Regions from separate parts of the Streptomyces sp. NPDC018019 genome, predicted to be linked through region 2. Evidence: riboswitches for the same ligand, from Rfam matches in the RefSeq annotation. Region 2 holds a riboswitch; each other region holds the start of a gene.
What was found. Region 2 has a riboswitch for thiamine pyrophosphate ahead of thiO (glycine oxidase ThiO). Riboswitches for the same ligand answer to the same signal wherever they lie in the genome.
Positions count from the first base shown of each region.

Region 1 (9,718 bases), on a different contig from region 2:
GCTCTCCCCTGGGGAATCGCGCTGACGGCAGCCGGCCTCGCCCTGGAGACGTACGTCAGCCGCGGCCCCGCCGACACCGACACGCTGCTCCCGCTGCCCGGACGCCTCATCGGGAGCCCGCCGGGCGTCCTGGCGGGCTGGGCGCTGTCCACGCTCGGCCTCGTCCTGGCCGGGCCCGGCCTGGCCCAGCTGTCCGGCCGCCTCCTGGCCGCCGGCCGTCCGGGCGCCGTCCGCCTGCTCGCCGGCCGCGTCCTCCAGGAGGAGTCCCGGCGCGTCGGCCGCCCCCTGGGCGTCCTCTGCGCCGTCGCCTCCGGCACGTACGCCGCGGTGAAGGTGTACGAAGCAGCCCCCACCCGCCCCTTCGGCCCGCTCACCGGCCTGGGCGCGGCCCTCGTCCTGGCCTGTGTCACGGCCAGCGCCCTCACGGCGGCCCTCGAAGCCCGCTGGGCCCGCGCTCACACCACTGCCGCCCTGCGCCGTCTCGGTACTCCACGCTCCCTTCTCCTCAGTGCTTCCGCCCTGCGCGTCCTGGCCCTCCTCCTCGTCCTGGGCCCCTTGACCTGGGCCATCGCCGAACTGGCCGCCCTCCCCCTCCTCCACTGACCCTGCGCCGTCACTCCATCCGCCTGGCCCTCCCCACCGGTACGGGACCTGGCCCCAACCGCCGCCTCTACGAAGCCGAACCGGCCCTCGCCCCGGCCCTGCGGCACCGCCCGCCTACCATGACGGTCGTGCAGCCGAACTCCGAGTCCCCCGCGCCCCATCGCCCCATCGAGCCCTCGCACCGCGACGGCCGCGACCGCGAGATCGAGACGCTCGCCGAATTCGACCACGTACTGGAGACGGGCAGTCTTTCCGGATACCGCGTCCAGTCCGTCGACCTGACCGGCCGCACCTCCGCGCTGCTCAACACGCCGACCTCGGACGCCGTCTTCCTCGGCTGCCGCATGGAACCGGCGGCCGCCGCGAGCGTCCGGGCAGGTGGCGCGCTGGTCTTCCCGCCGATACGGGACCTGCCCTTCGACCCGTACCGCGGCAGCCTCTATTCGCCCGACGAACTCTTCGCATCCCTCGCGACCGAAGCCGGCTACGCGGCCACCCCCGACGCCCTGGCCTACGCCTGGTACCAGTCGACCATGTCGGACGGCGACGTCTTCGCCTCGATGCTGCGCAGCATCCACGACGACGCCGTCTCCGACGCGCTGGACGAGCACCTCGCCGGTGCCCGCGTCGTCGGCGTCATGGGCGGGCACGCGTTGGAGCGCGGATCCGCCGCGTACGAGGGTGCGGCCCGGCTCGGGCGGCGGCTCGCCCGTGCGGGTCTGACGGTCGCCACGGGCGGCGGGCCCGGGGCGATGGAAGCCGCGAACCTGGGTGCCTACCTCGCTCCGTTCGACGACATCGTGCTCGACGAAAGCCTGGCCCTCCTCGCCAAGGTGCCGCACTTCACCCCTTCAGTGACGGACTGGGCGCGAGCCGCCTTCGAGGTGCGCGAGCGCCGGCCGGGCGGTGGGGACTCGGTCGGCATCCCCACGTGGTTCTACGGCCACGAGCCGCCGAACGCCTTCGCGGCCCATATCGCCAAGTACTTCGTCAACGCGGTCCGCGAGGACGGTCTCCTGGCGCGCTCCAACGCCGGAGTCGTCTTCCTGCCCGGCGCGGCGGGGACCGTGCAGGAGATCTTCGACAACGCCACCCCGAACTACTACGGATCGCGGGGCGAACCGACTCCCATGGTGCTCGTCGACCGCACGCACTGGACCGAGAGGCTGCCTGCCTGGCCCCTGCTGCAAGCCCTTGCCGCGGAGCGTCCCATGGCCGCGAAGGTCGCACTGGTCGACTCGGTGGAAGAGGCGCCCGAAGCGCTGGCCCGCCTCACGGACGCCTCCGCCTCCCCTCCAGCACCGGAACCGACGTCCTGAGCCACCAGGCCGGCCACCGGTCACCCGCACGGCCCGCCCACCCGCTGGACCGGGCCCGCCGGGAGGCCCCTGTCCACCCCGGCCTTTCAGCCCGACGGGCGGGCTCCTCCAGCCGTCGCCGCACCTGTTTGCGCGTCGGAGGCAACTCCCGCCCCTGAATCCACGTCTGGCTAGCCAGGTAATGGTCTGGTAAATCCAGGCAGCGCGCGAACGGAGTTCTTGGTGCTCATCGGTCTTCTGACGGCGGTAGCGGCCTCGGCCTGCTACGGCACGGGGTCGGTCCTGCAAGCGGTGGGATCGCGCAAGTCCGCGCGCAGGGAGGCGGCCGCCGCGTCCACGAACGGCGTCACCCAGCACGGCGGCCCCAGCCTCTCGTCCACCGCCAAGGCGGCCGTGACCTGGGAATTCATGGTCGGTACGGTGCTGGACTTCATAGGGTTCGGGCTCGGCGCGCTGGCCGCCCGGCTGCTGCCGCTGTTCCTTTCGCAGACCGTGATCAGCGCCAACCTCGTGATCACCGCCGTGCTCAGCATCAAGCTGCTCGGCATCCGGCTCAACCGGCCCGAGTGGATCTCCATCGCCGTGGTGTGCTCGGCGCTGGTGCTGCTGGCCACGGCCGCCGGCCCGGAGGGCGGCGGTGACGCCTCGACGACCACGCACTGGTGGCTGCTGGCCGCCTCCGTCCTGGTGATCGGCGGGGGCACCGTGATCGTCCGGCTGCTCGGCAGCCGCGCCGCGATCCTCGCGGGTCTGCTGTCGGGGCTGGGCTTCGGCGCGCTCGGCGTCGGCGTGCGCGTGCTGAACGGCATCGACCCGTTCGACCTGCCCACGCTCCTGGCCGACCCGGCGCTCTACGCCATTCTCGTCGCCGGCATCGGCGGTATGTACCTGCACACGGTGGCCCTCCAGATCGGTTCGGTCAACGGCGCCACGGCGGCGCTGGTGGTGGGTGAAACGGTGGTGCCGGGCATCCTCGGGGTGCTGTGGCTCGGCGACTCCTCCCGCCCGGGTTTCGCCTGGGTCGCCGTGCTCGGGTTCCTGGTGGCAGTGGCCGGTGCCGTCGCGGTCGCCTGGTTCGGCGAGCCGGAGGACGGAACCGCAACCGGATCCCCCGGTGCCGGAGCAGCGACAGCACCCGAGGAAGCCACGAAGGCACTGGGCGGACAGCCGACGCACGGTGACGGCAGGCCCGACGCCGGGCCGACTCCCCCCACGGCGAGCAGCCGCGTCAGTTCCTCGTAGGAACGGCCCCCGCCCCACTCCTCCGCCCGGACCCAGGCTCGCCCCTCCTTTCCCCATGGCCCGCGAGCCTTCCCGAGTCCCTCGATCTCCAGCCCGTTGCGACGGCTCCGGCAAGGCATCGCGAACGTGTCGGCCGCCGCGCGGAAGGGCGGCATGGCCTCGTGCGGATGCGCTCCCGCGAAGACGACCGCGCCCGCCATCCCCTGGGCAGTGGTGTGGGCGCACGCGGGCAGCCGCACTACGCGGACGTACGAGACGCGCGACGGTTCGGCAGCCACGGCGATAGAGGTTGCCGCACTCGGGGTGTCGGCAATCTGCGGACCGGCCCCCGCGCTCCGGAAGGCGTTCCCCCTCCGGAGACCACCCGTCAGCGCTCCAGGACCACAACATCCTCGGCAGAGAAGGTGATGCCCACCGGCTCTCCGTCCTCCGGCGCGTCACGCAGCGCGCACGCTGCTTCCAGCTGCGGGCCGTCGGTCGGCTGGAGAAGAAGCGTGACGTGGCTGCCACGGAAAGTGCGCGCCGCGACCGTGCAGGGCAGCCCCTCCCTGGCGGTCGTGATCCGCACACCGGCCGGGCGTACGAGCAGGCGGCACGCCCCCTCCGGCGTTCCGTCCGGCACCGGTACCTTGCCCCATGGTGTGTCGGCCGACTCGCCCCGTACGGTTGCCGCCACCACGTTGTCGAAGCCGAGGAAGCGGGCGACGAACTCGGTGGCGGGGCGCTGCCAGACTTCCAGCGGCGTGCCGCTCTGCGCGATCCGCCCTTCCTGCATGACCACCACCCGGTCGGCCAGCGCGAACGCCTCGCCCTGGTCGTGCGTCACGGCCAGCACGGTCGTACCCAACTCGCCGAAGACACGCCTCAGTTCCACGACGAGGCGCTCACGCAGGCCGCGGTCGAGCTGGCCGAGCGGCTCGTCCAGCATCAGCAGCCGGGGGCGGGGCGCGAGGGCGCGGGCCAGCGCGACCCGCTGCTGTTCGCCGCCGGACAGGGCCGCCACGGCGCGCCGCTCGGCACCCGGCAGACCGACGAGGTCCAGCAGCTCGGTCACCATGCGTTCCTGCTCGGTGCGGGACACCCCGCGCATGCGCAAGCCGAAGGCCACGTTGCCGCCGACGTCCCGCTGTGGGAAGAGCTGGTGGTCCTGGAACATCAGCCCGACGCCACGCCGATGTGTGGGAACGTCCGCCTGGTCGCGCCCTTCCAGGAACACGCGCCCCGCGTCGGCGGGCTGCAGTCCCGCCACGACCCGCAGCAGGGTGGATTTCCCGCTTCCGCTGGGCCCCAGCACACAGACGATTTCCTGCGCGGCGACGCTCAGGTCCACCGCGTCCAGCGCCGGCGGCCGACCGCCGCGGAAGCGGACGGTGACGTCCTCCAGCCGCAGCAGAGCGTCATCCGCCGCCGTGCCAACGTGTTCCGCCATCTTCAAAACTCTCCGGCCTGATCGGTACGGATGCGCTCCAGTGTCAGCAACGCGCCCGCGCACACCACCATCAAGATGGTCGACAGGGCCATCGCCTGCCCGTAGTTGAGTTCCCCGGCGCGTCCCAGCAGGCGCGCCACGGCCACCGGGAGGGTCGGGTGGTCCGGCCGGGCGATGAAGACCGTCGCGCCGAACTCGCCCAGCGACACGGCGAAGGCGAATCCCGCGGCGATCAGCAGCGCCCGCCGTACCAGCGGCAGGTCGACCTCGCGCCACACCCGCCACGGCGAGGCCCCCAGCACCGCCGCCGCCTCCCGCAGCCGCTCGTCCACCGCACGCAGCACGGGGAGCATGGTCCGTACGACGAAGGGCACCCCGACCAGCGCCTGTGCCAGCGGGACCAGCCACCACGAGGACCGCAGGTCGAGCGGCGGCTCATCAAGAGTGATCAGAAAACCGAAGCCCACGGTCACGGCCGAAACTCCGAGAGGCAGCATCAGCAGCGCGTCGAAACCGCGTACCAGCCTGCCGCCCCGCCTCGTCAGCGCGGCAGCTGCCAGCCCGCCCACCACCAGGGCGATCAGCGTGGCGGCGGCCCCGTAGGCGAGCGAGTTCCACAGGGCGTTCAGCGGAGCGACGGCGAAGGTGCTGTCCATGGACGCGGCGGACTGCAGTGCGCGGTAGAACGTGAGTCCGTAACCGTCCGGCCCGGCGAAGGACCGCTCGATCAGCACGGCCAGGGGCACCACCAACAGCAGCGTGATCACGACGAGCGTCCCCCACAGCAGCGCCCACTGCCCGGCGCCTCTGGGGCGCCGCGCCGTCTGCGCCGGGTCCACCAGCGTGAGGGTGGACTCCCGCCGCCGTACGGTCCACGCGTGCAAGGCCAGCAGGGCCAGTACGGCGGCGAATTGCAGGAGGGTGAGGACGGCGGCCGTAGGGAGGTCCAGGAAGTCGGCGGTCTGTCGGTAGATCTCCACTTCGAGTGTGGAGAACTTCGGCCCGCCCAGGATCTGCACCACCCCGAAGGAGGTGAAGGTGAAGAGGAAGACCATCAGTGCGGCGGCCGCGACGGCCGGCGCCAGGGCGGGCAGGGTCACCCGCCGCCAGGCGTGCCAGCGGGAGGCCCCCAGCACCCGGGCCGCTTCCTCCTGCCGCGGGTCGAGCTGGCTCCAGAGGCCGGCGACGGTCCGTACGACCACGGCGTAATTGAAGAACACGTGTGCCAGCAGGATCGCCCACACCGACGTGTCCAGCCGTACGCCCCACAGGTCGTCCAGCACCCCGCCGCGCCCGACCAGCGCCAGGAAAGCGGAGCCCACGACCACCGTCGGCAGGACGAACGGCACCGCGACGACGGACCGCATTAGCTGCTTTCCGGGGAAATCGAAGCGTGCGAAGACATACGCGCCGGGGAGCGCGATCAGCAGCGTGAGCCCAGTAGAGGCCGCCGCCTGCCAGACGGTGAACCACAGGACGTGCAGGACGTCCGGGTCGGCGAGCACCTCCCCGGCCCGGCTCAGCTGCCACTGTCCGCCGTCCTTCAGCCCGCGCCCGACGATCGCGGCGACCGGATAGGCGAAGAACAGCGCAAAGAAGGCGAGCGGCAGGGCCATCAGGGCGAGCCGCGCGGCCGTTCCCCGTGAGCTGCGTGCCCGCCGCTCGCGGCCGGTTACTTCAGGACGAGCGAGGACCACTGCTTGATCCACTGTTCGCGGTTCTTGGTGATCGTCTCCGGCGCCACCGTCTTCGGCTTGTCGATCTTCTCGCCGTACTTGGTGAACAGCTCCGGCACCTTGGCGTCCGTGCGCGCCGGGTTGACGAACATCTGGAGCGGTACGTCCTCCTGGAACTGCTTGCTCAGCAGGAAGTCCAGCAGCGCCTTGCCGCCCTTCTCGTTCTTCGCACCCTTGAGCAGCCCCGCGAACTCGATCTGCCGGAAGCAGGTGCCGGTCGCGACACCGGTCGGTGCCTCCTTGGGCTCGGGCTTCTTGCCGAGCACCTCGACGGGCGGGCTGGAGGCATAGGAGACGACCAGGGGTTTGTCACCCTTGCCCTTGCCCGCCGCCGAGCCCGAGAAGCGCTCGTTGTACGCCTGCTCCCAACCGTCCACGACCTCCACGCCGTTGGCCTTGAGCTTCTTCCAGTACTCCTGCCAGCCGGACTCGCCGTACTCGGCGATGGTGCCGAGCTGGAAGGCGAGCCCGGGCGACGACGTGGCGGAGTTCTCGGTGACCAGCAGTCCCTTGTACTCGGGCTTGAGCAGATCGTCGAAGGTCCGGGGCGGGGCGATCTTGTGCTCGGCGAAGTAGGCGCGGTCGTAGTTGACGCAGGTGTCGCCGTAGTCCACTGGCGTCACCCGGTGCTCCGCCTTGTCGAGCTGCAGTTCCTCGGGGACGTTCGCCAGCCCCTTGGCCTGGTACGGGCTGAAGATCCCTTCCTTCAGGCCCCGCGACAGCAGCGTGTTGTCGATGCCGAAGAAGACGTCACCCTGCGGGTTGCCCTTCGACAGGATCGCCTGGTTGACGGCCTTGCCCGCGTCCCCGCCCTTGAGCACGTCGACCTTGTAGCCGGTCTGCTTGGTGAACTCCTCCAGTACGGACTTGGAGGCGTTGAAGGAGTCGTGGCTGACGAGCGTGACCGTTTTGGAGTCCGTACCGCCGCCGCTGCCGCCCGATCCGCAGGCGGCGAGCGCCGTCAGGCCGGCCACGACGGCCAGCGCGGTGACGGCGGTCCTTCTGGTGGTGCTCACTGGTTTTCCTCCTGGCTGGCCAGGAAGAGACGCGGCCCCACCCGGTGCTTCGGCGGACGAAGACCGGATGGGGCGCAACAGCATGAGTGACGACCGAACTTCCTACCCGGAATGACCCGGGCGAGGTTCAAGGGTCTGCGGCACTTCTGTGTCCGTGACGCTCGGTCCGTGACACTGCCGCACTCTCAGCGCTGTGGCGCTCCCCTGTCGGAATGTGCATTTGTTCGATCACACAGTACCAGCGGGTGGTCAGCGCTCCGCTGCCGCCAGCTGCCCGCAGGCACCGTCGATCTCCTGCCCGCGCGTGTCGCGGACGGTCACCGGCACCCCGTGCGCGGCGATGGCCTCGACGAACGCCTTCTCGTCCGCGGGGCGCGAGGCGGTCCACTTCGAGCCGGGGGTCGGGTTCAGCGGGATCAGGTTCACGTGGACGCGCTTGCCCTTGAGCAGGCGGCCCAGCAGGTCACCACGCCACGCCTGGTCGTTGATGTCCCGGATCAGGGCGTACTCGATCGAGATGCGGCGGCCGGACTTCTCGGCGTACTCCCAGGCCGCGTCCAGCACCTCACGCACCTTCCAGCGCGTGTTCACCGGCACGAGCGTGTCGCGCAACTCGTCGTCGGGGGCGTGCAGCGAGACCGCGAGCCGGCACTTGAGCCCCTCGTCCGCGAACCGCAGCATCGCCGGGACCAGACCGACCGTGGAGACCGTGATGCCGCGCTGGGAGAGCCCCAGCCCGTCGGGCTCGGGGTCGGTCAGCCGACGGATCGCCCCCACGACCCGCTTGTAGTTCGCCAGCGGCTCGCCCATGCCCATGAAGACGATGTTGGACAGCCGGGCCGGCCCGCCCGGAACCTCACCGTCGCGCAGCGCCCGCATGCCGTCGACGATCTGATGAACGATTTCGGCGGTGGAGAGGTTCCGGTCCAGCCCGGCCTGCCCCGTCGCACAGAACGGGCAGTTCATGCCGCACCCGGCCTGCGACGAGATGCACATCGTGACCCGGTCCGGGTAGCGCATCAGCACGGACTCCACGAGGGTGCCGTCGTGCAGCTTCCACAGCGTCTTGCGCGTGGTGTCGTCGTCACAGGAGATGTGCCGCACCACGCTCATCAGCTCGGGCAGCAGCTCGGACGCCAGCTTCTCGCGCGCCGCGGCCGGGATGTCGGTCCACTCCGCCGGGTCGTGCGCGTACCGCGAGAAGTAGTGCTGCGACAGCTGCTTGGCGCGGAACGGCTTCTCACCGGCCGCGGCCACGGCTTCGCGCCGCTCGGCGGGGGTGAGATCGGCAAGGTGCCGCGGCGGCTTCTTGGCTCCGCGCGGCGCGACGAAAGTGAGTTCTCCGGGCTTAGGCATGGTTCTTCCAGTGTCGCAGACGTACGAAGTGACGATCGCCGACGCGATGGGCGGGCCCGATCGACGTGTGAGGGGCCCGCCACGTCGCGTGGCGGGCCCCTCACACGTACGGGAAACCGCTGGTCAGCCGGAGCCGACGAAGATGACGTACAGCAGCCAGACGATCGGGGCGGTCGGCAGGAGGGAGTCCAGGCGGTCCATGATGCCGCCGTGGCCGGGCAGCAGCGTGCCCATGTCCTTGATGCCGAGGTCCCGCTTGATCATGGACTCGCCGAGGTCGCCGAGGGTCGCGCTGGCGGCGACCGCGATGCCGAGCAGCAGGCCCTGCCACCAGGCGCCGTCCTTGATGATCAGCTGCATGCACAGCGCGCCCGCGACCATGGCGAAGAGCACCGCCCCGAACAGTCCCTCGCGGGTCTTGCCGGGGCTGATGCGCGGCGCGAGCTTGTGCTTGCCGAAGCGCCAGCCCACCGCGTACGCGCCCGTGTCGCTGACGACGGTCAGGAGCAGGAACGTCAGGACGCGCTCCGGTCCGTCGTCGGCGGCCAGCATCATCGCCACGAACGTCGCCAGAAAGGGCACGTAGAACGCCGCGAAGACGCCTGCCGTGACGTCCCGCAGATAGTTCTCGGGGGCCTCGGTCATACGCCAGACCAGGGCGGCGAGCGCGGTGAGCGCCATCGCCACCCAGGCGCCTTCCGCGCCGCGCACATAGCCGGCGACCACCATGGCCGTACCGCCGAGCGCCAGCGGCACCAGCGGCACCTTGATGTCCTTGCGCTCCGACAGCCGCGAGGTCAGCTCCCACAGGCCCACGACCACCGCGATCACTATCACGCCCACGAACAGCGGCTTGTAGACGAAGAGCGAGAACAGGATGACCGCGCCCAGGCCGACGCCGACCCCTATGGCGGCCCGGAGGTTGCGTCCCGCGCTCTTCTTCTGCGGCTTGGGGGGTTGCTGTGAGCTGTCGGGCCCCGGCAAAGAGGTGGGCATGGGCTCCTGCGGATGTTCATC
Region 1 covers NZ_JBIRGD010000016.1:109,368-119,085, forward strand. The annotation lists gene ACH4FX_RS25540 (hypothetical protein) at 1-603, shown strand, start outside; gene ACH4FX_RS25545 (LOG family protein) at 723-1,922, shown strand; gene ACH4FX_RS25550 (hypothetical protein) at 2,145-3,164, shown strand; gene ACH4FX_RS25555 (ABC transporter ATP-binding protein) at 3,532-4,593, opposite strand; gene ACH4FX_RS25560 (ABC transporter permease) at 4,596-6,209, opposite strand; gene ACH4FX_RS25565 (thiamine ABC transporter substrate binding subunit) at 6,266-7,345, opposite strand; TPP riboswitch at 7,427-7,561, opposite strand; gene rlmN (23S rRNA (adenine(2503)-C(2))-methyltransferase RlmN) at 7,595-8,701, opposite strand; gene ACH4FX_RS25575 (phosphatidate cytidylyltransferase) at 8,825-9,718, opposite strand, start outside.
Region 1: it holds a riboswitch for thiamine pyrophosphate, as region 2 does, so the genes downstream of both, ACH4FX_RS25565 (thiamine ABC transporter substrate binding subunit) here and thiO (glycine oxidase ThiO) in region 2, are expected to answer to the same signal.

Region 2 (9,718 bases):
CCGGCGCACGGCCGCGGCTCAGGCCGGGTGCCGCAGCTCCTTCAGGCGCGCCACGTCCGCCGCGTGCCCCTCCTTGCCGCCCGGCGTCTCGATCACCAGCGGCACGCCCACCGTGGCCGGGTGCCGGAACAGCTCGCCGAACGGGCCGGCGCCGATGTGCCCGGCGCCGATGTTCTCGTGGCGGTCCTTGTGGGCGCCGACGACGTCCTTGGAGTCGTTGGCGTGGATCAGTTTCAGCCGTCCTTCGCCCACCACGTCGACCAGCTCGTCCAGCAGCGCCTTCATCCCGCCGGGCGCCGCCATGTCGTGCCCGGCCGCGAAGGCGTGGCAGGTGTCCAGGCAGACGCCCAGCTTCGGGTGCCGGTCCAGCGCGTCGAAGTACGGGCCCAGGTCCTCGGCCAGCGCGCACAGCGACGCTCCCTGGCCCGCCGTCGGCTCCAGCAGCAGCCACGGATCGTCGTCGTGCGTCAGCTCCTCCAGCAGCGGCCGCACCCGCTCGCGCACCTGCGCCAGCGCCTCCGCCCGGGGCCGCCCGCCGGTCGCCGAACCGGTGTGCACCACCACGCCCCGCGCGCCGATCGCCCGGCCGCGCAGCAGTGAATGGCGCAGCGAGACCACGGACTTCTCGACGGTCTCACCGTTGTGCGAGCCGAAGTTGATCAGGTAGGGGGCGTGCACGTACGCCGGGAGCGCCGCCCGCTCGCACGCCTCCCGGAACGCCTCGTCCTGCTGCGGGACACCGGCCGGCGTGGCCCAGCCGCGCGGGTTGGCGACGAAGACCTGGAGGGCCTCGCCGCCGATGTCCCGGGCGTACGGGATGCCGACCTTGGCCAGGCCGCCGGCCACCGGGACGTGGCCGCCGACCGGATTGCGTTCGCGGGCGTGCTGCGGGGAGGGGGAGATGCTCACCCGTCAAGGGTGCCAGGTGCGCGGCGCCCGCCCGGCGTGCGGGCGGGCGTCCTTGCTCACAGTGGGCGCGGTGCCGACGACGGGCGCCCGGCGCGGCGGCTCACCGCGCGCCCGCGCCCGCGCCGGTGCTCACAGCGCGCTCTCCAGCCGGATGGTGATCCTGCTGCCCTTGGCCGCCTGTTCGCCGCCCGCGACCGACTGGCTCTCGACCGTGTCCCGGGGGAACAGGAACGGCTTCTTGACCTCGACCTCGAAGCCCGCGCCGGTCAGCGCCCGCTTGGCCTCGTCGGTGCTCTTGCCCGTCACGTCCGGGACGGTGACCATCTCGGGGCCCGCGGAGAGCGTGAGGGTGACCGTGTCGCCCTTGCCCTGCCTGCTGCCCTGCCCGGGCGACTGCCGGGCGACCTTGCCCTTGTCCTGCGGGGAGTGCACCGGCGCGTCCGCGATCTTCACGTCGAAGCCCGCGCCGCGCAGCGTGGCCTCGGCGTCCGCCCGGTCCCGGCCGGTCACGTCCGGCACGTCGACCGCGGCGCCGCGGCTGACGGTGAGCGCGACGGCGGTGTCCGGGCGGCGCTTGCTGCCCGCCGCCGGGTCGGTGCGGACCACCGAGCCCTTGGCGACCTCGTCGGAGAACTCCTTGCGCACCGTGCCCACCGTCAGGCCCAGGTCGCGCAGCTTGCGCTTGGCGTCGGCGACCGGGGTGCCCGCCAGGTCGGGCACCTGGACGATCTCCGGGCCCTTGGACAGGGTGATGGTGACCGTGCCCGTACCGCGGACGCGCTTGCCGTTCTCCGGGTCCGTGGCCATGACGTGGCCGCGCGCCACGTTCGGGCTGAAGTCGTGCTCGACCTTCACGTCCAGGCCCTCGGCGCGCAGCGTCTGCTCGGCCTTCGCCTGCGTCATGTCCAGTACGGCCGGAACGGTGGTGAACTGTCCGGAGTTGATGTACCAGACGCCCGCGCCCACCACCAGGACGAGCAGCACGGCCGCCACCACCGACACCGTCCTGCGCCGGGCCCGCAGCAGCCCCGCCCACGGTCCGGACCGCGGCGCCGGGGCCGCCGGGCGCAGCCGGGTGGTCCGCTCGGCCGTCGACGCGGGCTCCGCCGGCGGCGTCTCCAGCCGGCTGGTGCGGTTCAGCGGCTCTTCCAGCGGCAGTGGCGGCTGGACGGCCACGGCCCGCGGCAGCACACTCGTACGGTCCTCGGAACCGGCCCCGGAGCCGCCCTCCGGCGCTTCCTCGGCCCGTGGCGGCACCGCGTCCAACTGCGCGTCGGACAGCTCGGCGCGGACCGTGCGGGCCTGCGCGAGCAGCGTCACCGCGTCCTGCGGGCGCAGTTCGGGGCGGCGCGCGGTGGCCGCGGCGGTCAGGTCGTCCAGCTGCGGCGCCAGCTCCGGCGCGTACGTGGACGGAGGCGGCACGTCCTCGTGCAGGTGCCGGTAGAGGACCTGGGCCGCGTTGCCCCCGGTGTGCGGCTTGCCGCCGGTCAGCATCTCGAACAGCACCACGCCGCACGCGTAGACGTCCGCGGGCGGGCCGGCGCTGCCCTCCTCGATCTGCTCGGGCGCCAGGTAGGAGACGGTCCCCAGGACCGAGCCGGTCGAGGCGGTGGTGTGCGTGCCCACGGTCCGTACGAGGCCGAAGTCGGCGACCTTGACCCGGCCGTCGTCACCGATCAGCACGTTCTCCGGCTTCACGTCGCGGTGCACCAGCCCGGCCCGGTGCGCGGCGCCCAGCGCGGCCAGCATCGGCTCCAGGATGTCGAGGGCGGCGCGCGGCTGGAGGGCACCGCGCCGCCGCAGCACGTCGCGCAGCGTGCAGCCCGCCACATACTCCATGGCCAGGTAGACGTACGCACCGTCCGTGCCCTGGTCGTAGACGCCGACCACATTGGGGTGGTCGAGCCGGGCGGCGGACTTCGCCTCGCGGATGAAGCGGTCGACGAACGCCGCGTCGGCCGCCAGCGACGGGTGCATCACCTTCAGGGCGAGCACCCGGTCCAGCCGGGTGTCCAAGGCCCGGTAGACCGTGGCCATGCCGCCGGCGGCGATGCGCGCCTGCACCTGGTAGCGGCCGTCGAGCAGCTGCCCGACGAGGGGGTCCTGAAGGGTCGTATCCACGGCTGTGGAGTCTACGAGCCGCTGCTGTGACCGCCGAAGCCCCGCCCACGACCAGCGGCTTTCTGCAGCCGAACGGTGACAGGGACGGTACCGGATGTCCCTTTCGCGAGGCGCGGGCGGCGGCCGTACGGGGCCGCCGCCCGGCGCGCCGCCTCAGAAGGCGGGCCGCTCCGGGTCCAGCGCGGCCACGCCCCCGGTGGGCGAGGAGGCCTCCGCGTGGTGGCGGCGCGGTATCCGTCCCGCCCGGTACGCCAGCCGGCCGCCCTCGACCGCGTGCCGCATTGCCTCCGCCATCAGCACGGGCTCCTGCGCGCGGGTCACCGCGGACGCCAGCATCACCGCGGCGCAGCCCAGCTCCATGGCGAGCGCCGCGTCCGAGGCGGTGCCCGCGCCCGCGTCCAGGATCACCGGGACCCCGGCCCGCTCGGTGATCAGCTGGAAGTTGTGCGGGTTGCGGATGCCCAGCCCGGAGCCGATGGGGGAGCCCAGCGGCATGATCGCGGCGCAGCCCACGTCCTCCAGCTTGCGGGCCAGCACCGGGTCGTCGTTGGTGTACGGCAGCACTGTGAAGCCGTCGTCCACCAGGGTCTCGGCGGCGTCCAGCAGCTCGACCGGGTCCGGCAGCAGTGTGCGCTCGTCGGCGACCACCTCCAGCTTGACCCAGTCGGTGCCCAGCGCCTCACGGGCCAGCCGGGCGGTGAGGACGGCCTCGCCCGCGGTGAAGCAGCCCGCGGTGTTCGGCAGCGCGCGGATGCCGTTCCGCTCCAGTACGGACAGCACCGAACCCTGCACGGCCGGGTCCAGGCGGCGCATGGCCACCGTCGTCAGCTCCGTACCGGAGGCGAGCAGCGCCCGTTCCAGGACGTCGAGGCTGGGTGCCCCGCCGGTGCCCATGATCAGACGGGAGCCGAAGGCGGTGTCGGCGATGGTGAGCAGATCGTCGGCCATGGCGGGGTCAGCCTCCCTGGACTGCGGTGAGGACCTCGACGCGGTCGCCGTCGCCGAGCGCGGTGGCGGGCCACTGGCCGCGCGGCACCACGGCCTCGTTGACGGCGGCGGCCACGCCGCTGGGGGCCGTGGTGAGACCGGCGACGAGCCGGTCCAGGGTGAGCCCGCCGGGGATCTCCCGGGGCTCGCCGTTCACGGAGACGGTGATGGGCGTGCGGACGGTCATGCGGGCTGCTCCTGGAGGGCGGGGGCGGGCGCGGTGCCCGGCCGGGCACCGGACGGGACGGGGCCGGACGGCCGCGGTGCGAAGCGGTCCGGGGCGAACGGCCGGGCCTCCTCCGGGAGCGGGCCGCCGGTCAGCACCGCCGCCATCGCGTCGCCGGTGACGGGCGTCAGCAGCACCCCGTTGCGGTGGTGGCCGGTGGCCACCAGGAGGCCGGGCAGCGCGGTCGGGCCGAGCAGCGGCGCGTTGTCGGGCGAGCCGGGGCGCAGCCCGGCGCGGGTCTCGACCAGCGGCAGCTCGGTGATGCCGGGCACCAGCTCGTGGGCGTCCCGCAGCAGCTCGTACACGCCGCCCGCGGTCACCGTGGTGTCCCAGCCCAGCTCCTCGCTGGTGGCGCCGACGACCAGCTCACCGTCCTCGCGCGGTACGAGGTAGAGCGGGCCGCCGCGCACCACGGCCCGTACGGTGCGGGACAGGAACGGTACGCCCCCGGGCAGCCCGTCCGGCATGCGCAGCCGCAGCACCTGGCCCTTGACCGGGCGGACCGGCGGCAGCACCTCCTCCGGGACGCCCGCCAGCCGCCCGCTGCAGCTGCCCGCGGCGAGCACGACCTGCCCGGCCTCGATCCGGCTCCCGTCGGCCAGTTCGGCGCCGGTGGCGCGGCCCCGCCCGACGGTCAGCCGCCCGGCGGCGGCGCGGTGGAAGACGACCCCGGCCCGCTCGCAGGCGGCGAGCAGCGCGGCGGCCAGCCGGCGCGGATCGACCTGGTGGTCCCCGTCCACCCGGAGCCCGCCGCGTACGCCCGGCGCGAGCAGCGGCTCCAGGCGCCGGCACTCGCGCCCGGTCAGCCACTCGGAGTCCAGGCCGCTGCGGCGCTGGAGGGCGTGCAGCTCGCGCAGGTGGGCACGGTCGTCGGCGTCCAGCGCGACGGCCAGCGTGCCGCACTGCCGGTAGCCGAGGTCCCGGCCGCTCGCCTCGGCCAGCTCGGCCGCGAAGTCCGGGTAGCGGCGGGCGGAGGCGAGGTTGAGGCCGAGGAGCGTCTGTTCGCCGTAGTGGAGTTCGGTGACCGCGGCCAGCATGCCGGCCGCGACCTGGGCGGCACCGCCGCCGGGCGCCGGGTCCGCGACGGTGGTGCGCAGCCCGCGCTGGGCCGCCCGCCAGGCGGTCACCAGGCCGATGATGCCGCCGCCGATGACCAGGACGTCGGGGGACCCGCCGGGGACGGGTGTTCCCGCCGCCTCCGCAGATGGCCGCGGGGACGTCGGTTCCGAGCTCCGTACCGATGTCTGTGCAGGTGGATGCATGGGCGTCCAGCCCCTCCCTTCGCCGGCATGACCCGGATCAGGTTCGTACGGTCGGAGGCCGCAGCAGCCTCCCTCTCAGCCCGGTGCGTCCGGGCTCCCGCGAGTGCGTTCCCCGCAACCCTAGTACGGGCGTCCGACGCACCGTAAGGGAGCGCCGGGGCCGGGGCGCGGCCCGTCGCGCGAGTTCCTGAGGGTGACCGGCCGTGACGTTGTGTCATAGATCTCGTTGCACGGTGCTCCTGATCGCGCGACACGCCGTCCTACAGTGATCGGGTGAGCGAGCAGACCCAGCCCCAGGGCCCGGACCGCGCGGGCCAGGACCGCGAACCCGCCGAGCGCGCCGCCGAACGCGCCCGGCGCGTCGTCATCGTCGGCGCCGGCCTGGCCGGTGTGCAGACCGCCGTCGCCCTGCGCGAACAGGGCTGGCGCGGCGGGATCACAGTGCTCGGCGACGAGCCGCACCGGCCGTACGACCGCCCGCCGCTCTCCAAGGCCGTGCTGCTCGGCAAGGCCGACGGCTCCACCTTCGACGTGGACTTCGCGGCGCTCGGCATCGACCTGCTCCTGGGGCGGCGCGCCACCGGGCTCGCGGCCGCCTCCCGAGTGGTCGAGACCGAGGCCGGACCGGTCCCGTACGACCACCTGGTGATCGCGACCGGTGCCGAACCGGTCACCCTGCCCGGCTGCGACGGACTGCCGGACGTCCATGTGCTGCGCACCCTCGACGACGCCGAGCGGCTGCGGCCCGTACTGGCCGGGCAGCGCGAGGTCGTGGTGGTCGGCGCGGGCTGGATCGGCGCGGAGTTCACCACCGCGGCGCGCGAGGCGGGCTGCGGGGTGACCGTCGTCGAGGCCGCCGACCGGCCGCTGGCCGGCGCGCTGCCCGCCGAGGTCGCCGCCCCCATGACGGCCTGGTACGAGGACAGCGGCGCCCGGCTGCGCACCAACGCCCGGGTCGCCGCCCTCACCGAGGGCACGGTGACGCTGGCCGACGGCGCCACGCTCGCCGCCGACGCGGTCGTGGTCGGCATCGGCGCCCGGCCCGCGACTGCCTGGCTCGCCGGCTCCGGCGTCGAGCTGTCGTCCGGGGACCGCTCGGTGCTGGCCGACGAGCGGCTGCGCACCTCGGTGCCCGACGTGTACGCGGTCGGCGACTGCGTCTCCTTCCCGTCCGCCCGCTACGGCAGCCGCCTGCTCGTCCACCACTGGGACAACGCCCTCCAGGGGCCGCGCACGGTCGCCGCCACCATCGTCCGCGGCGCGGCGGAGGGGCCGGTCTACGACCCGGTCCCGTACTTCTGGTCCGAGCAGTTCGGCCGGTTCGTGCAGTACGCCGGGCACCACGCCGGCGCCGACGAGACGGTCTGGCGCGGCGACCCGGCGAGCGCCGCCTGGTCGGTGATCTGGCTGCGCGACGGCGTGCTGGTCGCGCTGCTGGCGGTCGGCCGGCCGCGCGACCTGGCCCAGGGGCGCAAGCTCATCGAGCGGGGCGCGGCGATGGACCGGCGGCTGGCCGCGGACGCGTCCGTACCGCTGAAGTCGGCGGTGGTCTGAGCCTGGTTCCCGGCCCGCGCGCGGCGGGCCGGGGCGGCTCGTGCGGGCGGCTCGTGCGGGCGGCTCGTACGGGTGCGGGCCTGCCCCGATGGCGATGCCCCGCTACCGGCTGTCAGTGGGAGGTGGCAGGCTTGTCCCGTGACCGAGATTGACGCAAAGATCGATGGACTCGTTCCCGCCTGGCTCACCCTCCCCGACATCGCCGAAGAGATCGGCGTCGAGGTGACGCGTGTGCGGCAGCTGGTGAAGGAGGGCCAGCTGATCGCGGTGCGCCGTGGCGAGAACCGTGCCCTTCACGTACCGGCCGACTTCATCAAGGACGGCAAGGTCGTCAAGGGACTCGTCGGGACGCTCACGCTCCTGCGGGACGACGGCTTCGCCGACGAGGAGATGCTGGAGTGGCTCTTCACCGCCGACGAGACCCTGCCCGGCACCCCCGCCCAGGCCCTGCGTGAGAACCGCGGTACGGAGGTGAAGCGCCGGGCCCAGGCGCTCGCCGTCTAGGTCGGCCCGCTGCGGGCGTCCGTGCGCGAGCGCGCCCGCAGCCGTACCGCCGTCGCGCCCGCACCCGCGGGCCGCGACCGTCTTCGCACCACTGGCGTACGGGCCGGAAGGCCCGGCCCGTACGCCGCAGACCTGGGGGGACCCGCCCGATGACCACCGCACGCCACGCCCTGTCCGACGCCCGGCTCTACCTGTGCACGGACGCCCGCAAGCGCCAGGGCGACCTCCCGCAGTTCCTGGACGCGGTGCTCACTTCCGGTGTGGACATCGTGCAGCTGCGCGACAAGGGCATGGAGGCCGCCGAGGAACTGACCCACCTGGAGGTCTTCGCGGACGCCTGCCGCCGACACGGCAAGCTGCTGGCGGTCAACGACCGCGCCGACGTCGCGCACGCCATCGGCTCGGACGTGCTGCACCTGGGCCAGGGCGACCTGCCGGTGCCCGCCGCCCGCGCCGTCCTCGGCGACGAGGTGCTGATCGGCCGGTCCACCCACGCCGAGGCCGAGGTGGACGCCGCGCTGGCCGAGCCCGGCGTGGACTACTTCTGCACCGGGCCGTGCTGGCCCACCCCCACCAAGCCCGGCCGCCCCGCCCCCGGCCTCGGCCTGGTCCGGTACGCCGCCGCGCGGCGGCCCGATCGCCCCTGGTTCGCGATCGGCGGCATCGACGCGGGCAATCTGGACGAGGTGCTGGCGGCGGGCGCCCGCCGGGTCGTCGTCGTACGGGCGATCACCGAGGCCGAGGACCCGGGCGCAGCCGCCGCCGACCTGGCGAAGCGGGTGCGCGCGTACACGGAGTGAGCGGGCCGCGGGGGGCGGAAGGCGCTCCGGGGCGCCCCGCCTGGACGTGAGATGACCGGCCGGTGTCCAGGGTGTGGACCGGAATGCGGCTATCCGGGCATTTCGTCGGAGCCGGTTGGTGCGTACGGCACCGGTGGATAATCTGCACGTATGGCCCTTGGCACAGCTTCCACCAGGACTGATCGCGCGCGGACCGTGCGCGACCTGCTCGCTTCCGGCAAGCAGTCGTATTCGTTCGAATTCGCCGCCCCGAAGACGGAGAAGGGCGAGCGGACGTTGTGGAACGCCATTCGCCGCATCGAAGCCGTCTCCCCGACCTTCGTCTCGGTGACCTACGGCGCGGGCGGCACCTCCCGCGAAGGCACGGTGCGCGCCACCGAGCGGATCGCCACCGACACCACCCTCACCCCGGTCGCCCACCTGACCGCCGTCAACCACTCCCTGGCCGAGCTGCGCAACATCATCGGGCAGTACGCCGGCGCGGGCATCCGCAACATGCTCGCGCTGCGCGGCGACCCGCCCGGCGACCCGATGGGCGACTGGGTCCCGCACCCCGAAGGCGTGCGGTACGCCGCCGAACTGGTCCGGCTCATCAAGGAGTCGGGCGACTTCTGCGTCGGTGTGGCCGCCTTCCCGGAGATGCACCCGCGCTCGACGGACTGGGACACCGACGTACGGCACTTCGTCGACAAGTGCCGGGCCGGCGCGGACTTCGCCATCACCCAGATGTTCTTCTACGCCGAGGACTACCTGCGACTGCGCGACCGGGTCGCGGCGGCGGGTTGCGAGACGCCCGTCATCCCGGAGATCATGCCGGTCACCAACGTCCGCCAGATCGAACGGTTCGCGCAGCTCAGCAACGCGGCCTTCCCGCCCGAGCTGGCCGAGCGCATCCTCGCCGTCAAGGACGATCCGGCGGCTGTACGCTCCATTGGCATCGAGTACGCGACGGAGCTGTGCGCGCGCCTGATGGCCGAGGGAAGTCCCGGGTTGCACTTCATTACCCTGAACCACTCCACGGCGACGCTGGAAATCTACGAGAATCTGGGGCTGCACCAGCAGTCCTGACGGCGGTTTGCCGCACCACGGCGGCTGTGGAGCGGCGGAAGAGGGGCCTATATGGGCTGGGTGGTCCTGTACATCGCATTTGCCTGCGTTGCGCTCTGGCTCCTCGGTGAAGTGCTGCTCCAGTACAAGGCCCGGCTGCGGTGGCGGCTGCTGGCCTTCACCGGCTTCCTCGGTGTGGTCGTCGGCGTCGTCATCCCGTCGGTGATCGTCATAGCGGTGGGCGCCATCGCCTTCGCCGTCGGTCAGACCTACGTCACGCTCTCTTTCCGCAGCGGCTTCTCCGAAGG
Region 2 covers NZ_JBIRGD010000007.1:335,823-345,540, forward strand. The annotation lists gene ACH4FX_RS15360 (deoxyribonuclease IV) at 19-909, opposite strand; gene pknB (Stk1 family PASTA domain-containing Ser/Thr kinase) at 1,039-3,030, opposite strand; gene ACH4FX_RS15370 (thiazole synthase) at 3,184-3,978, opposite strand; gene thiS (sulfur carrier protein ThiS) at 3,986-4,204, opposite strand; gene thiO (glycine oxidase ThiO) at 4,201-5,505, opposite strand; TPP riboswitch at 5,503-5,616, opposite strand; gene ACH4FX_RS15385 (NAD(P)/FAD-dependent oxidoreductase) at 5,779-7,059, shown strand; gene ACH4FX_RS15390 (Rv2175c family DNA-binding protein) at 7,198-7,563, shown strand; gene thiE (thiamine phosphate synthase) at 7,713-8,363, shown strand; gene metF (methylenetetrahydrofolate reductase [NAD(P)H]) at 8,514-9,431, shown strand; gene ACH4FX_RS15405 (hypothetical protein) at 9,483-9,718, shown strand, end outside.

Region 3 (9,718 bases), on a different contig from region 2:
CACGTTCGAGCGGCCGTGCGGGCGCGATTGCCGTGTCCGTACGGCCGGAGGTCAGTGGAAGCGCTGCCGTGTCCGTACGGCCGCAGAGGTTTCTGGAAGCGCTTGCCGGATCCGTACGGGGCCAGAGGTCTGTCCTCAGTGGCGCGCGGGGGCGCGCCGACCGGCTCCGCACCTGCCGTTGTCGTCCCGGGCCCGCGCCCGGGACCGCGACGCACCGGCGTACCGCCACCTGCCGCACCCCGTCGCCGTACGGGAACGCCGCCCTCCTCCTCGCAACACCGGCCCACCGCCGCCCGCCCCCACGCCTGCCATCAGGCGCCGCGGCGGCGCGCCGCCGGGCCACTTCGTCATGTCGCGCCACCGCCGTGCCGTCGGCCGGACACCCCGCCGACCGGGATAAAATCGCCCCGAACCCGGAGAAATCGGCAGCGAACACCGGGCGTCGTGCGATTGACCACCCCCGGGTGCGTCACAAGCCGCGAGCGGCATTCCTATGATGGGCGCACGACACCACGGACCGCCGTCGACCAGGCAAGGTCCGCGAGGTGCACGGCGGCGCGACGGTGGAGGGGTCGATGACTCAGGGGGCCAGTGTGGGACCCATGGTGCGGACCATGCCGGCACAACCTCCGGCTCCGGTACAACCGCCTGCTCCGCCGATTCCCCCGGCGCCCGCGGTCCCGCCGCCCCCGGCGATGCCGCCGGCCGCCGTCGGCGCGCCCGATGTACCGCACGGCATGCCTCCCGAGTACACGCCCACCGAGCGCGCCCTCCCGGTGATCGGCGCCGGCGCCCCGGCCGGGCACGGCCAGACGACGGGCCGTGCGGATCTGCCGCCCGTCACCCGTACGGACACCCTCATCGACCGGCCGACCGTCGACCTGACGGCCGTACCCGAGTCGGCCGTACCGTCCGAGCAGCAGAAGGAGGGCGGCGGCCCCCTGTACGTGGTCGGCGACGTGCACGGCTACTACGACGAGCTGCGCGAGGCGCTCGCCGCCGAGGGCCTCATCGACGCCGACGGCCAGTGGGCCGCGGGCAACGCCCGTCTGTGGTTCCTCGGCGACTTCACCGACCGCGGCCCGGACGGCATCGGCGTCATCGACCTCGTCATGCAGCTGTCCGCCGAGGCCGCGGCGGCCGGCGGCTACTGCAAGGCCCTGATGGGCAACCACGAGCTGCTGCTGCTGGGCGCCAAGCGGTTCGGCGACACCCCCGTGCAGTCCGGCGCCGGCACCGCGTCCTTCCAGGCGGCGTGGCTCCTCAACGGCGGCCAGAAGTCCGACATGGACCGCCTCCAGGACCACCACCTCCAGTGGATGGCCCGCCTGGACGCCGTCATGGAGGAGGACGGGCACCTGCTCGTGCACTCCGACACCACCGCCTACCTGGAGTACGGCGACTCCATCGAGGACGTCAACGACACCGTCCACGAGGTCCTCACGCGCAGCGACGCCGACGAGGTCTGGGACCTGTTCCGCAAGTTCACCAAGCGGTTCGCCTTCCGCGACGAGGAAGCGGGCCCGCTGGCCGTACGCGAACTGCTCGACACCTACGGCGGCGAGCGCGTCGTGCACGGGCACAGCCCGATCCCGTACCTCCTCGGCGAGGTCGGCGGCGAGGACGACGAGGGCGAGGGCGTCGCCGTCGACGGACCGCACGTCTACGCCGACGGACTGGCCATCGCCATGGACGGCGGGATCACCATGGCCGGAAAACTACTGGTCGTACAACTTCCCCTGACTGGCTGACCGTTATCCGGGCAGGGGTAGCGGCAGGTAGGGAAGTGGTGCAGCGGGGTCCCAGCCGAACAGGAGCGGTCCCTATTTCCGCAAACACCCTGTCACCCCGTGCCGGAGGCGCTCTACCATCGGTCTATCCGTAGCAGGCTCTCCTCCGTTTCCGCCCACTGCCCGGCCCACGCCGGCCTGTACGGCCCTACGGAGCATCGGGGGATGCACATGAACAGCGCTCCGCACCTGCTGAACGAGGACCGCGCGGAATTCGCGCGGCTCCTCGACGAGGCGCTGCGCACCGCGGAATACCGGCCCGAAACGGCCTCCGCGGCGGTGAAGCACCTCAACACCGAGCAGTTGCGCACCATGGCGCTCAGCGCCACGTCCGCCATCGCCGCATGCGCGACGGCCGAATACCGACACTACGTACGGCTCCGCGACGAACTGCGCGCTCCGGCCCCCGCACCGGACGCCGGCGCCGTGGACGGCCGCGAGGAGAAGAGCACACCGTCGGACGCCCCGGGGATGGACCTCGCCGCGTCCGTGACCGAGGCGGCGGAGTCCGCCGGTGCCGGGCTGGCCGCGATGCTCGCGGTACTGGCACCGGTCCTGGCGGGGATCGCCGCCATCCTCTTCCTGGTCATCGGCTATGTCCTGCGCACGATCGGGACCGACCCGGCCGCCGCCCAGCCGATGATCAGCGTGGGCTGGGTCTTCGCGGCACTGACCGCCGCGGGGGCCCTGGTCGCCATGGCCAGCCTGGTCCACGCGGCCTGGCGCAACGGCTCGACCTCACTGCGCGCGCCACGCACCGGGGACGGCCGGGACGGCCGGTCCCGGGAAGTGGACCTCGCACGGGACGCCTGGCGCCAGGCGCTCCTGGAGCGCGGCATCCTGCCGTTCCTGCGCGAGGCCCTGACCGACCCGGCGGCCGTCAACGGCCGCGGCACGGCCCGGTACGTACCGCGCCGCGGCGTCGACGGCGGGCGTATCCCGACCCTGGGCTACACCCGCCCCGACTTCACCAGCCCGGACGGCGGCCCGCCCGCCGCTCCCCGGCCCCGCTTCACCAGCCCGGACTTCACCAGCCCGGATTACGGGGGTCCGGATCACCATCCTGAATAGCGCCCGCAGAGCCGGCACGTCGATGCCGCGGGGCCGGGGACCGGTCCCGCGGCGTCCTGCATGCACCTCCGCCCCCAATGGGTGAACTTGTGCGCAGATTCGCCTGGTTGGCCCAAACATGCCTTTACGTTCGGCGGTGGAGGTGATGCTCACCATGAGCACTCAGAACACGCCGCGCGGACGAGCGGCGAAACAGGACGCGATCGACATCAACGACTTCGTGTACGCGGCCACGGGAGCGCGGGTACGGAGGCTGACGTTGCCGGACGGGACACACTGGTTCCCGGCTGCTGACGTGGCCACCGAGTTGGGCTACGTGAACACACGCCAGGCACTTCTCTGGCACGTACCGAAGTCATGCTTCCAAACCCTCGGTGATCTCTGCCGAAGTGTCTACGGAGTAGACACTTCCCAGAAGTCCGCAGGTCAGGGGCTCAAGAAGTCGATGAACATGGTGAACCTCCAGGGGCTCATCCTGCTCGTGAACGCCTGCACCAAGCCTGAATCCGAGCCGTTCAAGGACTGGGTGACCGAGGTCATCGCCGCCGTACAGCGGGACGGTTCATACGCCTTGGAGAAGGCGCCCGTACAACCGGCACCCAGCGGCGCCGTGGCCTACGCCATGCCGCAGGAAGTCGCCGACGCCATCGTCCGCCTGGAGGAGCGCAACCTCCGCCTGGACGAGGAACACGCCACCCTGCGGCGCGAGGAGATGCGGGTGTTCGGCCGGATCGCCGACTCGCTGGACCGGATCGCCGACAGGCTGGGGTCCGCACAGCGCCCTGACGCGCCGCCCCGGCTGACCGCGGACGCCGTCCTCGCGGACTGGAAGAACCGGCACTTGGTGGTGACCGGGGACATCTGGTCCGTGGCCGCCTACATCCTCCCGGCCCTCGTCAACGACGGCGAGGCGGTACACCCGTTGGGGACCATCGCCCGGCGCACCGGCCTGACCGAGCACCGTGTGCACGACTCGCTGCGGATACTGCTGAAACGGGGCTGCATCCGGCAGACCGGCGTCACCGCCGACGGAACGCCGAGGTACGTCATGAACCGCTGACGGCCGCGCCAAGCGGACGGTTAGAGGGGCGCGCGGGCCCGAAGTCACATGCCGTAGGTGTGACTTCGGGCCCGCGCGCTGAGAACCTATCCTGCCGGAGCGTTCCGTTCCAGCGGGCCGTCCGTCACTCCGCGATCGGCAGATACACCCGGTTCCCCGCCGCCGCGAACTCCTTCGACTTCTCGGCCATGCCGGCCTCCGCTTCCGCCTCCGTGGCGGTCGCCAGATCACCGCCGTGTTCGCGGCGGATGTCCTGAGAGATCTTCATGGAGCAGAACTTCGGGCCGCACATGGAGCAGAAGTGCGCCGTCTTCGCCGGCTCCGCCGGCAGCGTCTCGTCGTGGAAGGCACGGGCCGTGTCCGGGTCGAGGGCCAGGTTGAACTGGTCCTCCCAACGGAACTCGAAACGGGCGTCGGACAGCGCGTCGTCCCACTCCTGGGCGCCCGGGTGCCCCTTGGCCAGGTCCGCCGCATGGGCCGCGATCTTGTACGTGATGACGCCGGTCTTCACGTCGTCCCGGTCCGGCAGGCCCAGGTGCTCCTTGGGCGTGACGTAACAGAGCATCGCGGTGCCCCACCACGCGATCATCGCCGCGCCGATGCCCGACGTGATGTGGTCGTACGCGGGCGCGATGTCGGTGGTCAGCGGGCCCAGCGTGTAGAACGGGGCCTCCTCGCAGATCTCCTGCTGGAGGTCGACGTTCTCCTTGATCTTGTGCATCGGGACATGTCCCGGGCCCTCGATCATCGTCTGCACGCCGTGCCGCTTGGCGATCGAGTTCAGCTCGCCGAGCGTCCGCAGCTCCGCGAACTGCGCCTCGTCGTTGGCGTCCGCGATGGAGCCGGGGCGCAGGCCGTCGCCGAGGGAGTACGTGACGTCGTATGAGGCGAGGATCTCGCAGAGTTCCTCGAAGTGGGTGTAGAGGAACGACTCCTTGTGGTGGGCCAGGCACCACGCCGCCATGATCGATCCGCCGCGCGAGACGATGCCGGTCTTGCGCCGGGCCGTCAGGGGCACGTAGCGCAGCAGCACGCCCGCGTGCACGGTCATGTAGTCCACGCCCTGTTCGGCCTGCTCGATGACCGTGTCCTTGTAGATCTCCCAGGTCAGCTCCTCGGCCTTGCCGTCCACCTTCTCCAGTGCCTGGTAGAGGGGGACGGTGCCGATCGGCACGGGGGAGTTGCGCAGCACCCATTCGCGGGTGGTGTGGATGTTGCGGCCGGTGGACAGGTCCATGACCGTGTCGGCGCCCCAGCGGGTCGCCCAGGTCATCTTCTCGACCTCCTCCTCGATCGAAGAGGTGACGGCGGAGTTGCCGATGTTCGCGTTGACCTTCACCAGGAAGTTCTTGCCGATGATCATCGGCTCGGTCTCCGGGTGGTTGACGTTGGCGGGCAGCACCGCCCGGCCGGCCGCGATCTCGTCCCGTACGAACTCGGGGGCGACGTTCTCGCGGATCGCGACGTACTCCATCTCCGCCGTGATCTCGCCGCGCCGCGCGTACGCGAGCTGGGTGACCGCGGCGCCGCCCCGGCCCCGGCGGGGCTGCCGGGGGCGGCCGGGGAAGACCGCGTCGAGGTTCTTCAGGCCGCCGCGCGGCGAGGTGTGCTTGAGGCCGTCGTCCTCGGGGCGGGGCGGCCGGCCCGCGTACTCCTCGGTGTCGCCCCGGCTGATGATCCAGTTCTCCCGCAGCGGCGCCAGGCCGCGGCGGACGTCCGTTTCGATGTTGGGATCGGTGTACGGCCCTGACGTGTCGTAGAGCGTCACGTCCTTGCCGTTGGTGAGGTGCACACGGCGGACCGGGACCCGCAGGTCGGGCCGCGATCCGGTGAGGTAGCCCTTGTGCCAGCCGATCTCCTTGGCGGAGCCCCGGCCGTTTTCGGGCGTGCGTGCATCCTGCAGAGTCATGAAGACCCACTCCCTACGCCGGCATTACCCGGTAACAGGTTCGGCGGTCGACGCAGCGATGTCCGTGACGGCGTCACCGGCTTCGGCCGGTCGTTCCGTACGGGGGTCAGCGCCCTCTCAGCCCGGTGCTCCGAGCTCCCGCGATTGCAAAGGTGCCACCACGGTAGCGGCCCGTGTGGCGCGGTGAACAGGGGGCCCTGCCGGTTCTTGCGATGATCGGGCGGTGACCAGCAACGAGCCCTCGCACTCCGCGCACCACCACGTTTCCGGTCCGGCGCACGGACACGGTGCCGGTCCTCGGCACGCCGTGCCGGGTGACGGCCGGGCCCCGGACGCCTCGGGTACCACGGACGCCCCGGACGGCCGTTCCGGTGACCGGCATGCCCACGCCCGCGCCCACGGACACGGCAACAGCCACGGTCATGGGCACGGGCACAGCCATGGCCACGGCCCCGCCGCCCCCGTCTCCCGGCATCTGCGCAAGGTCATCGCCGCCGTGCTGATCCCCTTCGCCGTCGCGGTCCTGGCCGGGCTGGTCGTGCTGTGGCCGGGCGGCGCGCCCGGCCACCAGCCGTCCGGTGTCGGTTTCGACCAGCCGACCGAGAAGGCGAAGGTCGTGAAGGTGGCGGAGGTGAACTGCGCGGACGTACACGCGCAGCAGCAACAGCAACCGTCGCAGCGGCAACCGTCTTCGCCCGCGGGCCCGTCGCGGCCCCAGCACTGCGAGCGGGCGGTCATCGAGGTGACCACCGGCAAGGACACCGGCCGGCGGTTCGAGTCGATCGTGACGCCGGACGCCACGCGGCACTACACGGTCGGTCAGGGTGTAGTGGTCGCGTATGCGCCCAAGGCGCCCAAGGATTTGCAGTATTCGGTCACGGATGTGGACCGGACCGTCCCGATGTGGGTACTGGCCGCCATCTTCGCCGCGGCGGTGGTCGTGGTCGGACGGCTGCGCGGGGTGCTCGCGCTCGTCGCGCTGGTGGTGAGTTTCGCGGTGCTCACGCTGTTCATCCTCCCCGCCATCCTCCAGGGCTCGAATCCCCTGGTGGTCGCCGTGATCGGAGGCAGCGCGATCATGCTGGTCGCCCTCTACATGTGCCACGGGCTGACGGCGCGTACGTCCGTCGCCGTCCTGGGCACGCTGGTCTCCCTGCTGCTCATCGGCCTGCTCGGCTCGCTCTTCATCGGCTGGGCCCTGCTCACCGGCAACACCGACGACCAGACCGGGCTGGTGCACGGCCTGTACCCGGACATCGAGATCCGCGGTCTGCTGCTCGCGGGCATCATCATCGGCTCCCTGGGCGTGCTCGACGACGTGACCGTCACACAGACCGCCGCCGTATGGGAGCTGAAGGAGGCCGACCCGTCGGCGGGCTGGCGCAAGCTCTACTCCTCGGCGATGCGGATCGGGCGGGACCACATCGCGTCCGTCGTCAACACGCTCGTCCTCGCTTACGCGGGCGCCGCGCTGCCCCTGCTCCTGCTGTTCTCGATCGCGCAGAGCAGCGTCGGTACGGTCGCCACGAGCGAGGTGGTCGCCGAGGAGATCGTCCGGACCCTGGTGGGCAGCATCGGTCTGGTCGCGTCCGTACCGCTGACCACGCTGCTGGCGGCGCTCGTCGTCTCGGCGGACCGGGGCGCCGGGGGTGTCGAGGGATCCGGTTCGGGGCAGGGCGCCGGGGCCGGGGACACGGACGCGGGGCGCGGCGCGGGCCGGCGGTCCGTGCGCGGCGGGCGCGGCAAGCGGCGGCGTGCACGCTGAGCCGGCCGGGCGGACGGCAACGGCCCGCCGACGCACGGAACCACCGGGCCTCCGGCCGCCTGTCATCCCGCCTTCTGCGCCTCCGAAAGAATGCGGTCCAATGTCGAGTCGAGCGTGTCGCACACCTCTTCCTCCCCGATCGGTACCAGTCGGTCCGTACGGTCGAGGAAGGCCACCAGCGGCGGCGCGCCGGCGCGGAACAACGCCCGTTCGTCACCCACCTGAAGGCCGATGAAGACGTCGCTGAGGTGCTCGGAGGAAGACGGGCCGATGCGCACGTCGCCCTCACCGGACGGCTTGCTCAACCCGTCGAGCAGCAGTTCCCGACTGAACGCCCAGGTCACGGGCACATCACCGGGAAGGTCGAAGGTGAAGCTGACCGCGTAGGGGTCCGCGGAGTCGAAGAACAGCTCCACCGGGATACGGAAAGCGAGCTCCTCGGACACGAGGAAGCTCATGATCACTTCTGCCTGAACTGTGTCGGTCATCAGCCTCTGCCCCGTACTTGGTCGGAGATGGCCAGGAATCATCCCTCTTGGCCCCATTGACGCCATCGTCGGTCACGTGCAAGCGGATCACAAGGAGTGATTTTTCAGATACTGATAGAGAAAGCGAGTGTCGTTAACGTCGCCTCCGCCATCCTGCGTAGTCGATCGGTAACGCAGTGTAGGCGTTGAGCGTCGCTCGCGGGAAGGGAAATCGCCATGGTCGCGGCCGCCGAACCGACCTGGATGGGAATGGCCGAGCATACTGTGCCCAAGGCATATTCCTGCTGCTCGTACGCGACTTGGGCGCGCCGCACGCTGTCCAGGCGGTGCAGCAAGTCGTCCTCGGACCGCACCGAATACGGCGTCAACGGCTGTACCGGATAACGCGCCAAATGGTCCTTCCTGGCCTGCTCGTCGAGCTGCGCCAGCAGGCACTGGCCGATCGCGTGCGCGTGCGCGGTCGTACGGAAGTCCGCCCACTCCGCCACCCGCGGCCGTCGCGGGTCGTCGGTGGCGGCCACCACCTCCACCTCGCCCGCCCGGTAGACGGCGAAGTAGACCGCGGCGTCGAGTTGTCTGCCCGCGGACGCCAGCGCGTCGCCCATCTCGGTACGGCGGCGGCGCTCGGCCCCCGCCCGCCCGATCGCGCCGGCGGCCTCACCGTAGACGAACACACCGTTCTCACGCCGCAGATAGCCCTCGTGCGTGAGGGTCCGCAGCAGGTGGTACGTCGTGGGAAGCGGCAACCCCGCCTCTCTGGCCAGCTGTTTGGCGGGCGCGCCGGCGGAGTGCCCGCCCACCGCCTCCAGCAGGCGCAGCGCCCGCTGCACCGAGCCGATCAAAGTCGGGTGCGAAACGGCTTCACCGTTCACCATCGCCAACGCCACCCCCTGGTCGGGTCGCCGGGGCGCGGGGCGGCCCCGACGGCGAAAGCCGCTCCCGCTTCGCCCGTGCCTCCCAGGGGGCCTCATCGTCGACGCCCGGCCCGGGCTTGCCTCACTCGTTATTTTCCGGAACGTCACCATCCGGAAGACGCCTGCGAACCGCACTCTAGCTTGGCCGCACGGGGTGGCAGAGGCTTTTGCCGCCCAGTCGACTCAGCCTGGGGGGGAGGAGGTGGGCGGCGGCACCGGTCGGAGGCCGGGAAGCGGAACGCCCCGCTCCGTGGAGGAGCGGGGCGGGGCGCTATGGGCAGGGGTTCGGTGCTCGGGCTCAGGGCCCGGGGCCGGTGGGGCCCAGGGATCGGTGTTCAGGGGCCGGGATCCGGGCTCGGGACCCACCGTTCGGGCTCGGGGCTGCGGGGCGCGGGCCCGAACCGGTCAGGCTCGGCCCGGCCCCCGGTGTACCGCTCGGTCGCCCCCGTCACCACTCGCTGCGCGAGGAGGAGGACGAGGAGCCCGTCAGCCTGCGCACCAGATAGACGACACCGGCGATCAGCGCCACCGCGACCAGGACCTTGAAGAGCAGGCCGATCAGGAAGCCGACCGCACTGGCGATCAGGCTGCCGAACACCACCAGGAGGACGACGGGCACCGCGACCCACGTCACCCACCACGGAAGTCCTGCGAACGTCCCCTTGCCGGCCATTGCTCTGCCCTGCTTTCTGCGTAGTCCTCGCGCTTGTCGCTGTGCCGA
Region 3 covers NZ_JBIRGD010000003.1:296,474-306,191, forward strand. The annotation lists gene ACH4FX_RS07235 (metallophosphoesterase) at 603-1,751, shown strand; gene ACH4FX_RS07240 (hypothetical protein) at 1,956-2,861, shown strand; gene ACH4FX_RS07245 (Bro-N domain-containing protein) at 3,016-3,921, shown strand; gene thiC (phosphomethylpyrimidine synthase ThiC) at 4,046-5,830, opposite strand; TPP riboswitch at 5,824-5,982, opposite strand; gene ACH4FX_RS07255 (YibE/F family protein) at 6,054-7,595, shown strand; gene ACH4FX_RS07260 (SsgA family sporulation/cell division regulator) at 7,658-8,083, opposite strand; gene ACH4FX_RS07265 (IclR family transcriptional regulator) at 8,188-8,958, opposite strand; gene ACH4FX_RS07270 (DUF5326 family protein) at 9,446-9,670, opposite strand.
Region 3: it holds a riboswitch for thiamine pyrophosphate, as region 2 does, so the genes downstream of both, thiC (phosphomethylpyrimidine synthase ThiC) here and thiO (glycine oxidase ThiO) in region 2, are expected to answer to the same signal.